One region of the Sporosarcina sp. Y1011 genome, then DNA from elsewhere that is predicted to be linked to it. Evidence: riboswitches for the same ligand, from Rfam matches in the RefSeq annotation. Region 1 holds a riboswitch; each other region holds the start of a gene.
The links. A riboswitch is a leader RNA that binds a small molecule or an ion and turns the genes downstream of it on or off. The one in region 1 is predicted to bind S-adenosylmethionine.

Region 2: another riboswitch for S-adenosylmethionine. It lies ahead of AC25Y5_RS11615 (MFS transporter); the one in region 1 lies ahead of AC25Y5_RS12890 (methionine biosynthesis PLP-dependent protein).
Region 3: another riboswitch for S-adenosylmethionine. It lies ahead of cysC (adenylyl-sulfate kinase); the one in region 1 lies ahead of AC25Y5_RS12890 (methionine biosynthesis PLP-dependent protein).
Region 4: another riboswitch for S-adenosylmethionine. It lies ahead of metK (methionine adenosyltransferase); the one in region 1 lies ahead of AC25Y5_RS12890 (methionine biosynthesis PLP-dependent protein).

What each region holds. Positions count from the first base shown of each region.
Region 1 covers NZ_JBYHFP010000011.1:58,767-61,960, forward strand. The annotation lists gene metC (cystathionine beta-lyase) at 1-918, opposite strand, end outside; gene AC25Y5_RS12890 (methionine biosynthesis PLP-dependent protein) at 915-2,036, opposite strand; SAM riboswitch class I at 2,114-2,220, opposite strand; gene AC25Y5_RS12895 (ABC transporter permease) at 2,297-3,052, opposite strand; gene AC25Y5_RS12900 (ABC transporter ATP-binding protein) at 3,049-3,194, opposite strand, start outside.
Region 2 covers NZ_JBYHFP010000009.1:1,098-4,291, forward strand. The annotation lists gene AC25Y5_RS11610 (molybdopterin oxidoreductase family protein) at 1-1,075, opposite strand, end outside; SAM riboswitch class I at 1,239-1,329, shown strand; gene AC25Y5_RS11615 (MFS transporter) at 1,455-2,705, shown strand; gene AC25Y5_RS11620 (2-hydroxy-3-keto-5-methylthiopentenyl-1-phosphate phosphatase) at 3,102-3,194, shown strand, end outside.
Region 3 covers NZ_JBYHFP010000006.1:174,417-177,610, forward strand. The annotation lists gene AC25Y5_RS10060 (TraB/GumN family protein) at 155-1,324, shown strand; SAM riboswitch class I at 1,464-1,564, shown strand; gene cysC (adenylyl-sulfate kinase) at 1,746-2,345, shown strand; gene AC25Y5_RS10070 (phosphoadenylyl-sulfate reductase) at 2,579-3,194, shown strand, end outside.
Region 4 covers NZ_JBYHFP010000028.1:13,697-16,890, forward strand. The annotation lists gene pckA (phosphoenolpyruvate carboxykinase (ATP)) at 1-874, opposite strand, end outside; SAM riboswitch class I at 1,062-1,180, shown strand; gene metK (methionine adenosyltransferase) at 1,372-2,568, shown strand; gene AC25Y5_RS18220 (gamma carbonic anhydrase) at 2,675-3,187, opposite strand.

The DNA.
Region 1 (3,194 bases):
GAATGACAGAACCGCTCCTGGACTAGTTGATTGTTTCGCATGGACTTCGTAACCTGGGTGACTTACCAACCCCGGATAAAATACCTCTTCCACTAAAGAGTGTTCATTCAAATATACGGCGATTTTTTGAGCCGATAAGGATGACTGAGTTAGACGAGCTCCAAGCGTTTTAATCCCTTGAATTAACGAATAGGAATCTTGAGCACCCAATATAGAGCCGAAAGAGTTCTGGATAAACGCCAATCGATTTCCAAGCTCCTCATCCTTCGTCACTGCCAAACCGGCAATAATATCGCTATGTCCAGATAGAAACTTCGTAGCGCTATGAACAACGATATCAACGCCAAGATCAAGGGGGCGTTGGTATAGTGGCGACATGAATGTGTTGTCGAGGAACGTCAGACAGTCATTCGCTTTTGCAAGTTCGACAATGGCTGCAATATCCGTAATACCCAATCGAGGATTGGAAGGTGTTTCTACATAAATTACTTTTGTATTCGGCCGGATTGCACTAGCGGTTTCTTCTAAATTAGCCAGATTAACAAATGTATGGTCGATACCGAACTTTGGTAGGACTTGGGTTACAAATCGGAATGTACCGCCATAGACATCTTCAGTAACAACGATATGGTCACCTGAAGAAAGGAGCATGAAAGCGGAGGAGATGGCAGCCATCCCAGAAGCAAATGCTAATCCGCGTTCACCGCCTTCCAATGAGGCTATTGTTTTTTCCAATGCATCTCTCGTTGGATTACCAGAACGGCTGTAATCATAGGGCCCGAATTCGTCAAAGCTTTCTTGATGAAATGTTGAAGATAAGTAAATAGGTACATTCACTGCACCCGTTTTCCGTTCGGAATCTCCACGTGTCGATGCGTGTATAAGTGTCGTTTGTAATCGTTCATTATTGAGACTCATTGTTGAAGCACCTCGCTTTTTAATGTTGAAAACACTTGCTTTAGATCCGCAATCAAATCTTCTACCTCTTCCACTCCGACTGAGAAACGTAAAAGACTATCGTCAACGCCCCGTCGTATTCGTTCTTCACGTGGTATGTCCGCATGTGTCTGTGTTGCTGGGTAAGTAATAAAACTCTCCACGCCTCCGAGACTTTCAGCAAATGTAATAAGTTTTAGATTCGCTAGGAAAGGTCCAACCCATTCACTATTTTGCAAGCGGAAAGAAAGCATACCGCCTTTCCCTGGATAGAGAACGTCCGCTACATTTGGTTCGCTCTTCAAGTAATTTGCGATGATCTTTGCATTTGCATCATGTTGCTTCATTCGTAAGTGCAGTGTTTTTAGTCCCCTAATGATTAACCATGAATCAGAAGGTGACAGAACTGCACCGATAGCATTATGGTTGGTTGCCAATACTTCACAGAGCTCCGCGCCTTTTGCGACTACAAGGCCGGAAAGGACATCGTTATGTCCTCCGATGTATTTCGTTGCGCTGTGTATAACAATGTCTGCGCCTAGTTCAATTGGTCTTTGGAAATAAGGCGTTAAAAATGTGTTATCGACAATCAGTAATAAATTATGCTTTCGGGCGAGTTTCGCGTATTGACGTATATCAAACTCCTGCATAAGTGGATTTGTCGGTGTTTCGATAAATAGGGCTTTTGTCTTCGCAGTTATCAATTTCTCAGTTTCATGGACATCAGTAAAATTCGTATATGTTGTTCCGATTGAATAGACATCGGAATACTGCTTTAATAGGCGATAAGTACCCCCGTAAATATCTTCCGGAACAATCAATTCATCCCCGGGACGGAAAAGTGACAAAACAAGCTGAATCGCAGCCATCCCTGAACTACATGCAAAACCAGCATCACCGCTCTCTAAATCTGCAATGCCTTCTTCTAAAATGGAACGGGTCGGATTTTTCGTCCGCGTGTAGTCATAGCCAGTTGACTGGCCTAATCCTTCGTGTTTATAGGCGGTCGATAAATAGATTGGTGGGTTCACAGAACCAGTTTTCGGATCACTGTTATTACCTAATTGTACTAGTATTGTTTCCAAACTTCGTCTTGTCATTGGATTCACTCTCTCCTTTTAAAATCAAAAAGAGGACCCTCTATAAGGAGAGGGTCCTCGAAATGTCGAAGTCAATCTCCTTATCTTCTAGGTAAATAGATACCTATTGGACTTAGCACCGTACCTATACAGGTTGGTTGCTGAGACGTCATCGGGCCAATCCCTCTGTCTCTCGTGATAAGAATAATATATGAAATTATTTGAATATACAATTTAGATTATTCTACCATGGCATGAATAATAAAACAAGAACCAGATTCCTAATGCCTTTCGCGAAGCAGCTGCATTCGTTGATTGAACAAACTAGGATAAGATAGAAATCCGAGTAAGACACTGGTTACTGCTGCGGTCGTTAATAAGAGAAAGATAATCAGCAATTGAAACTGAACAGCTTGAATCGGGTCAGCTCCCGCAATGATTTGACCACTCATCATACCAGGCAGTTGAACCAATCCCATCGTCTTCTGACTTTCGATTGTCGGAATCATACTAGCTTTGATTGAATTGATCAGTTGTCTATGAATGGCTTGTTTTGGCGTTCCCCCAAGTGACAGGATAAGTTCCGTTTCGTCGCGATGCGTTTCAACCTCTGCCGTAAAGCGGTTAAGGAAAAGGATTGACAATACCATCGAATTACCGATAATCATGCCGCTAATTGAAATGATATATTGCGCAGTTGCGGGTACAATCTGGAAGCCTAGTAAAATACTTTGGGTTAGCACTTCAACGAAAATTAAGGTGACTGCAATTTTCCATGTAATTCCCTTGATAGCTGTCCCTTTCTTTCTGGCATTTTGTGTCGCAGCTACAATCATCAAAGTAACCATTAACACGATATACAAAATATTTTCTGAGTCGAAGACAAATTTAAGAATGTATCCGACTGCGAGAAGCTGTATAATCGACCGGATTGTTGCAATGATTGTGTCCTTTTCTAATCCTAAACGGAGCGTCTTTGATAATACAAGGGGAATGATAACGAATATAAGGGTGATGGCTAATGTTAAATAAGTCATACGGAGGATACCCCTCCTTCTACAAACTGCCTCACAAATTCATTCGTCGATGATTTTAATAAGTTACTTTCACAGGTTTCGATGATTTGCCCTTCCATAACAACCCATGTGTAATCACCAATTGATAAGGCTTGTTCCAGAT
Region 2 (3,194 bases), on a different contig from region 1:
TTGGCACTACCTGAAGTTCGGGACGTTCGAGTGCGGCAGTATTATGCGTCAAATAATCGGAATTCGATTTGAGCGCCCCTCCGCCTTTCAATGCCCATTGGCCTGTCAAAGCAGGCAAACAGGAAATCGTCCGGACCATCATTCCACCGTTATCATGATGTTGCAGCCCATTGCCAATGCGAATCATGGAAGGGGAGACGGTCCCGTACATGCGTGCGAGTTCATAGATGTCTTCCTCTGGCACGCCCGTAATGGCGGAAACCGTTTGCGGGTCGTAGTGCAATACATGTTCCTCGAGCTCTTTATAGCCGATTGTATATTGTTCCAAAAACGATTGATTGACCAGCTTTTCTTTATAAAGAACATGCATGATTCCGAGTGCAAGCGCTCCATCAGTTCCGGGAAGAATGGGGATGAACCAATCAGCCATGCGTCCGGTCTGGTTTTTATGGACGTCAATGACGACGATTTTAGCACCGTTTTTTCTCGCTTTTTGCGCGATCATGATTTGGTGCATATTGGTACTGACGGCATTGATGCCCCAGAAAACAAATAACTTCGTTTCCGTCATCTCTTCCGGATCCGTTCCAAAACGTCCGCCCATCGTGTAATTGTAGCCAACCTCGCCAGCGACTGAACAAATTGTCCGGTCCAGTTGACTCGAACCAAGGCGATTGAAGAAACGGCGATCCATCCCTTTGGAACTGAGTTTCCCCATATTGGCATAGAAACTGTAAGGAAGAATCGATTCCGGACCTTCTTCAGAAATCAGTTTTTTCCATTGATCTGTGATGGTTGTAATGGCTTCTTGCCAACTGATTGGAACGAATTGTCCATCGCCTTTTTCCCCGACGCGTTTTAAAGGGGAAGTAATCCTTTTTGGGTCATAAAGGCGTTCAGTCATATGTCGAACTTTGTTGCAAATACTGCCTTTTGTGATGGGATGATCGGGATCACCTTCAATTTTAACGATTTCCCCGTCTTCTTTATGAATAAGCAATCCACATTGGTCTGGACAATCCAGTGCACAAACCGAAGGGACAACACCATTTTTTATATCAATATACGATTTCATAGCAAAAATCCTTTCAAACAAACGATTTATGCTAGACAGTATAACACATATCAAACTATTTTTTTAGAAAGTTTCGATAAGTGGTTGACTTAAGATTAATTATTCTATACAGTTAACTCATTAGTTTAACTTCCGACACTGTTCGACCAATTTCATAGTTTTTTTTCTATCGAGAGAAGTTGAGGGACTGGCCCTATGAAACTTCGGCAACATAATTGTGCCAAATCCAGCAAGCGTAGCTTGAGAGATAGAAAGGGTAAAGCATATTTATATTGCGCTAGCGATGTATGCCACCAACTCTTTCTGTCTTTACAGAAAGGGTTTTTTTATTTTTCAATCAATTTGTCCAACATCTATAAATAGAAATGGAGAGAACAGTATGTTAGAAAGAATTGGAATTACGAAAAATTTAGGATGGGGCTTTTTCGGAGTCATGCTGTTCATGATGGGGGACGGAATTGAAGCCGGCTGGCTAAGTCCGTTTTTAGTTGAAAGCGGGTTGACCATTCAACAGTCAGCTGCTATTTTCACAGTCTACGGAATCTCAATCGCGCTGTCTTCTTGGTTTTCAGGCGTCTGTGTAGAGGTATTTGGTCCAAAACGTACAATGGCAATCGGGTTAGCCGTCTATATTATCGGTACCGCAGGGTTTATCACGTTCGGTTTTTCAACGATGAATTATCCGATTATGCTTCTCACTTATTTCATTAAAGGTTTCGGTTATCCGTTATTTGCCTATTCTTTCTTGACATGGGTCATTTATAAAACTCCACAAAACAAATTGAGTTCTGCCGTTGGTTGGTTCTGGTTTGCGTTTTGTGCGGGAATGATGGTGCTGGGCGCATACTATTCAAGTTTCGCTATCCAGCACCTTGGTTACATCAATACAATGTGGACATCTATTTTCTGGGTATGTCTCGGTGCTTTCTTTGCTTTAGTACTCAATAAAGACAAGTTCCAAAAGAAAAAACTCGCGAACAAAAAAGAAGCAGTCACGGAATTATTGAAAGGTATCACCATTTTGAAAACAAACAAACGGGTTGCTGCAGGTGGAGTTGTCCGCGTTATCAATAGTTTAAGTGTCTATGGATTCCCGGTATTCTTACCGATGCATATGGCGCAACATGGCATTGAAACTACTGCTTGGCTGCAATTATGGGGAACGTTTTTCTTAGGAAACATCATTTTCAATTTAGTCTTCGGCTTCATTGGCGATAAATTCGGTTGGAAAAACACAATCATTTGGTTTGGTGGAATCGGCTGTGCGATATTCACGCCACTTCTGTTCTATGTACCAGTGATTACAAATGGTAGTATTCTCATGACGAGCATTGTTGGGTTCATCTGGGGCGGCTTGGTAGCGGGCTACGTTCCAATCGGTGCCCTGGTACCATCCGTTGCAGGTGAGGATAAAGGCGCAGCAATGTCCGTGTTGAACTTTGCCGCGGGTCTGTCTACATTCGTAGCACCAGCAATCGCTTTAGCATTTATCGGGTTAGTTGGAGCGGAAGGGGTCGTGTGGATTTTCAGTGCACTCTATGTAGTGAGTGCGATCATCGTGAAATTCATTCGTATACCGGAAGAGGAAGAGCGAAAGGCACAGGAAAAAGCTTCGCTGGTTACCTCGTAAAACCAATGTCGGGTAGGCATTGATTGACAAAGTTATGGGTAGATGAAATAATCACAATTAATTGAAATAAATACTAGATTTCTTATCTAGGTAGAGGGACACGGCGTTACTTCTTGCTTTGTGTTGTTGTAGATAAGAAGATGTATCAATGACCTCTTCTTCTAATAGAAGGGGTTTTATCTTTATTCAGCAGAAGACTCTCACCTCCATATGTGGTAGATGAATGCGGTTTTGTTATCCTGTTCAGTAGGTGTCCAAACGCCCGCTGAAAAAAGATAAAGCCTCCGGCGGATGTCACAGATTTTGAAAGGAGTCAATCGAGCAAGCTCGATTCAAAATCTGGACGCAATTACGCCGAGGCGTAATTGATTGATAGATAGCAAGGAGGATATATAGATGAGTGCAGAGTTCAATCCAGTAATTTTTTGTGATTTCGATGGTACAATTACGATGAAAGATAATATTATCAATATTATGGACAAGTTTGCT
Region 3 (3,194 bases), on a different contig from region 1:
ATTTTCCCTTGGTGTAACGACTCTTATTTAATTAATAATGAAATATAATTGAATTTTGTTTCAAACTGATTCATTATTAATATTAGACCGTCTTTTGGTGATCACTGGATAGAGGTTACTAATAAGAAATTAGTTCTACAAAGGATGTTTGTTCATGCAAGAAGACAATATTACGAGAATAAATTTAGATGGAAAAGAATTAATTCTTATTGGAACAGCCCACGTTTCAAAGCAAAGTGCAGATCAGGTAAAAGAAGTAATCGACAGAGAGAGACCTGATTCGGTTTGTATTGAATTGGATGAACAACGTTATCAATCTATCATGGAAGGAAGCAAGTGGAAGGAGACAGATATTTTTAAGGTAATAAAAGAAAAGAAAGCATCTTTACTTTTAATGAATCTGGCAATTTCCTCCTTTCAAAACCGTTTAGCAAAACAATTTAATATAAAGCCTGGGCAGGAAATGATTCAGGGGATTAAATCGGCAAAAGAAGTTGGTGCGGATCTTGTGCTCGCCGATCGTAATATTCAAATAACGTTCTCCAGAATTTGGGGCAACATCGGTTTCATGGGGAAAAGTCAACTTCTCACGTCGGTCGTCTATAGTATATTCAGTAAAGAAAACATTTCCGAAGAAGACCTAGAAAAAATGAAATCAAAAGACACTTTAAATGCAGTACTGAACGATTTCACAGAAACTTTTCCGAAACTAAAGGAGCCTTTAATTGATGAACGTGATCAGTATTTAGCACAGAAAATTAAAGATGCACCGGGGAAAAAAGTAGTGGCTGTTTTAGGGGCAGCACATATTCCAGGGATTACCAAGGAAATTCATAATGAGCATGATTTACAAGCATTATCGCAAACGCCCGTCAAATCAAAACTACCTAAAATTATTGGATGGGCAATTCCAGTGCTCCTTCTTTCTATAATTGCATATACTTTTATTTCAAATCCTTCCGCGGGTTTTGACCAAGCGCTAAGTTGGATATTGTGGACGGGTAGTCTTTCGGCAATTGGTGCGGCTGCGGCACTTGGACATCCACTAGCCATTTTGGCTGCCTTTGTTTCGGCTCCAATAACAACCCTACATCCATTGATTGCAGCGGGGTGGGTATCCGGAATTGTTCAGGCATTTTTCCGTAGACCAAGCGTTGGCGATTTCGAAAGATTATCTGAAGATGTATTTTCGATTAAAGGTTTTTGGGCAAATAGGGTAACACGAGTCTTATTAGTTGTCGTCCTCACAAACCTAGGAGGTACATTAGGTACCTTTATAGGTGGGGCTGATGTCATACGTGTATTCTTTGAGAACTTTAAATGAAAAATAGATAGCTTTTTTGTTATCGACACAAGAAGGATATTTAAAACCAATTAAACCAATAGACTTTAATTTATTATCTGATAAGTCATTGACAATGTCTTTTTCATAATGTAATATTGGTCTCAACTTAATAGTTCATATCTTATCCAGAGAGGTTGAGGGACTGGCCCAATGAAACCTCGGCAACAGACTGTTTAGTACTGTGCCAATTCCATTAAACGAAAGTTTAGAAGATAAGAAGAGAAATTTTTTGTTCGATTAATTAACCTCTTCTTGCACTATTAAGAAGTGGTTTTTTATTTTCCACGTAATAGAATACATGCTAATTAGACAACTAAAGGCATCTTTTAATCGATTATTTGTATCGGTTTAGAAGTTGTCTTTTTTTGTAAATTAAATAGAGAAAATGGAGGAGAAAATAATGACAGAATCTACAAATATCGTTTGGCACGAATCAGAGGTAACAAAAGACAATCGCCAAGAAGCTAAGGGGCATAAAAGTGCAATTCTATGGTTTACAGGACTTTCAGGATCAGGAAAGTCGACGATTTCAGTAGCGTTAGAAACAGCGTTACATAAAAAAGGTATTCATACCTATCGGTTGGATGGGGATAATGTTCGGCATGGTTTAAATAAGAATTTAGGGTTTAGTCCAGATGACCGAACTGAAAATATTCGTAGAATCGGTGAAGTTTCAAAACTAATGATTGATGCAGGATTGTTCACGTTAACAGCGTTCATTTCTCCATACAAGGAAGATCGGGATCAAGTGCGCGACCTCGTCGAACCAAATGAATTTATCGAAGTTTACGTGAAGGCTAGTTTAGAAACATGTGAAGAACGCGATACAAAGGGACTCTACAAGAAAGCCAGATTGGGAGAGTTGAAAAATTTCACAGGAATCGATGCTCCTTATGACGTACCTGTTGACCCAGAAATCACTATTGATACAAATAAGCTAAGCGTTGAAGAATCCGTTAAAGTCATCGTAAATTATTTAAACGAAAATAAATATATCTGAAAAAACCAATAGACATGTAACTTCTTGGTGTTGTAGGAATAGAATACCTTTAAACCGACTTGACACATAGGAATAATAAAGATATTGTTAATTTCAATCATAAGTAGAACGGGAATTCTAATTGAACGTAAAATTCCGAACATATGAACAATAGATGGCTTTAACCATTGAATGGTTAACTTCGTCTTAAAAAGAGAAGTTACATCATTAATTTTATGAGGGGAGAAGTTTCTATGGTGAAACTGACGTATGACACATGGTTTAAACCTACTGAAACGTTTAACATTGACGACGAGTCAAAGGGTGCTTTAAATGTTTTGAGATGGGCTTATGACGAATATGATGCTGATCTTGTCTATGCATGTAGCTTTGGTGTAGAAGGAATTGTGATGCTTGATTTGATTTCGAAAACAAAACCAACTGCAAAAGTGGTGTTTTTGGATACAGGGCTTCATTTTCAAGAAACGTATACTCTCATCGATGACATCAAAACCCGTTATCCACAGCTCGATATAGAAATGAAAAAGCCAGCTTTAACGGTTGAAGAACAGGCCGATGCGCATGGAGAAAAACTATGGGAAAGACAACCAGATCGTTGTTGCCATATGAGGAAAGTTGTTCCACTTCGAGAGGCACTAAGCAATGCGACTGCTTGGTTATCTGGGCTTCGACGAGAACAATCACCGTCTAGAAGTCTAACCGAATTTGTGAATAAAGATGAAACGTTCCAATCAGTTAAAGTTTGCCCATTGATTCATTGGACGTGGACCGATATTTGGGATTATGTTGATAAATATAAATTGCCCTATAATCCCCTTCATGACCAAGGATTTCCTAGTATCGGTTGCG
Region 4 (3,194 bases), on a different contig from region 1:
CGAAACGAATTGCACCGAAAATTTCAGGTTCTTTTTCTTGAGATAAATTGATACATTTCGCGTAGCAACCACCTTCGATGTTAAAGACACCAGTGTCAGACCAACCGTGTTCATCGTCGCCGATTAATTTGCGGTTCGCGTCAGCTGAAAGTGTTGTTTTGCCTGTTCCTGAAAGACCGAAGAACAAAGCAACATCGCCATCTTCGCCGACGTTAGCAGAACAGTGCATCGGCATGATGCCATTTTCAGGTAGGAAGTAGTTCATGACAGAGAAGATTGCTTTTTTCATTTCACCAGCATATTCAGTACCACCAATGAGAACGATACGTTTTTCCATTGACACAATAATGAACGTCTCGGAATTCGTGCCGTCAACTGCAGGATCCGCTTTAAAAGAAGGGGCTGAAATGATAGTAAATTGCGCTTCGTGTTCCAAGAGCTCTACTTCAGTCGGGCGAATAAATAATTGATGGACGAATAGGTTATGCCAAGCAAATTCATTCACGACTTGAATGGATAGACGTGAAGCTGGATCTGCACCAGCGAATCCTTTGAAGACGAACAGTTCGTCTTTAACTTTTAAGTGAGTAAGCATTTTATTATATAATAAGTCAAATACATCAGATGAAATCGGACGGTTTACGCTGCCCCAATCGATTTTGTCTTTGGAGGACGCTTCCTCGACAATATATTTATCTTTAGGGGAACGACCTGTATACTTCCCTGTTCGAGCCGTGACTGCTCCATCGGAAGTCAGTTGAGCTTCTCCACGTGATATCGCTTTTTCAACAAGTTGTGGTACTGAAAGTTGAATTTTTATATTTTCACCGGAAAGAAGGTTATTTAGATCGTCGCTAATCTTTGCTGTAATCATAATTATGTACCGTCCTTTACTCATAGTCCCATATAATTGGGTGTCATGTCATCACATTTCTTAAATAGTATAACACATTAAGAATAATAATCTATATTAATCAAAATCTCAAGCAATTAGATGTAAAATCGGCAAAGAAATTTGACAGGGAACAAGTTTTTTCGTAGCATATATAGTTGAACGGATACTCTTATCCCGAGCTGGTGGAGGGGTCAGGCCCAATGAAACCCGGCAACCTGCAATGACTTAATTGTCTGCGCAAAGGTGCCAAACCTGTAGCAAGGCACAGTCCTTGTATGATAAGAGTGAAAGGTGCTTTTAAAATCATGCCTTTCCTCATGTATTAGTACGTGAGCGAAGGGCTTTTTAATTTGTTTAGCCCTTTATCCTCGTGTATAGAGCTCGCAGTGGCTTGTAGTCTTTCCTGAATCCGGGAGGACTCTACATGGGACATATGAGTACCGTATCAATCTCGTAGGATATAAGGAGGAAAAGACATGACTAACCGCCGACTGTTTACTTCAGAATCGGTAACTGAAGGACATCCAGACAAAATGTGCGACCAAATTTCAGATGCTATCCTTGATGCTATTTTGGAGGAAGATCCAAATGCACGCGTAGCATGTGAAACGACAATCACTACAGGACTGGTACTCGTAGCAGGTGAAATCACGACGACTACATATGTCGATATTCCAAAAGTTGTGCGCGAAACTGTTAAAGGAATTGGTTACGTTCGAGCGAAATACGGATTTGATTGGGAAACGTCTGCAGTTCTCACTGCGATCGATGAACAATCAGCCGATATTGCTGCGGGTGTTGACCAAGCACTTGAAGCGCGTGAAGGATTAATGACAGATGACGAACTTGAAGATATTGGAGCAGGCGACCAAGGTTTGATGTTTGGTTATGCTTGTAATGAGACACCAGAACTGATGCCATTACCAATCAGCTTAGCCCATAAACTATCCTTTAAACTTGCACAAGTACGTAAAGATGAAACACTTTCGTACCTAAGACCGGATGGGAAAACGCAAGTGACTGTAGAATATGATGAAAATAATATACCGGTTAGAATTGATACGATTGTTATTTCAGCACAACATCATCCTGAAGTGACACTTGAGCAGATTCAAAGTGATATTAAGGAATTCGTTATTAATCCAGTTGTACCAACTAATTTAATTGATGGAGAAACAAAGTACTACATCAATCCGACTGGCCGATTTGTAATAGGTGGACCTCAAGGAGATGCGGGTCTGACTGGCCGTAAAATCATTGTTGATACGTATGGCGGTTATGCACGTCATGGCGGTGGGGCATTTTCGGGGAAAGATCCTACAAAAGTGGACCGCTCAGCTTCATACGCGGCTCGTTATGTTGCAAAAAACATCGTTGCAGCAGAACTTGCAGACCGCTGTGAAGTCCAGTTGGCTTATGCAATCGGTGTAGCTCAACCTGTATCGATTTCCATTGATACATTCGGAACAGGTACCGTTGAGGAGAGTAAACTCGTGGAACTGACACGTGAACTCTTTGACCTTCGTCCAGCAGGTATCATTAAAATGCTTAATCTCCGTCGTCCTATCTACAAGCAGACGGCAGCGTATGGTCACTTCGGCCGCACGGATGTTGATCTGCCATGGGAACAAACGGATAAAGCTGCAACATTGAAAGAATTAACAGGGAAATAATTATTGAAAATGCCGGAAGCAAGGACTCATCCTTAGCTTCCGGCATTTTTTATCGTGTGTTATTATCCTTCAATAAAAAAAGCCGCCAATCAATGGCGGCAATACATCACTTTTGTAGACTCTTATAATATTGCCCTTTTTCCGCGTATTCACGAACAATTCTTTCCATATCTGCACGGTCGTCTTCATTCAGTTCTCGAACAACTTTTGCCGGTGAACCGAGTGCTAACATATTCGGTGGAATCTTCTTACCGGGCGGTACTAGACTGCCCGCTCCAATAAATGCCCCCTCGCCGATTTCAGCCCCATCTAGAATGATGGAGCCCATGCCAATCAGCGCTCCTTTTCTTACTGTGCAGCTATGTAGAGTAACTTGGTGTCCAATCGACACTTCGTCCTCAAGGATTAGTGGAGAGTGTGGGCTTTGATGTAGGCAGCACAAGTCTTGCACGTTCACTTTACGTCCAATAATTGTAGCTGAGACATCACCGCGAATCACAGTATTGAACCAGATTGACGATTCGGCACCAATTGTTACATCTCCAGAAATTGTTGTATAATCTGCAATGAATACGGATGGATCGATTACGGGTGTTTTATCTTTGTAGGGATAAATCATTCAACTC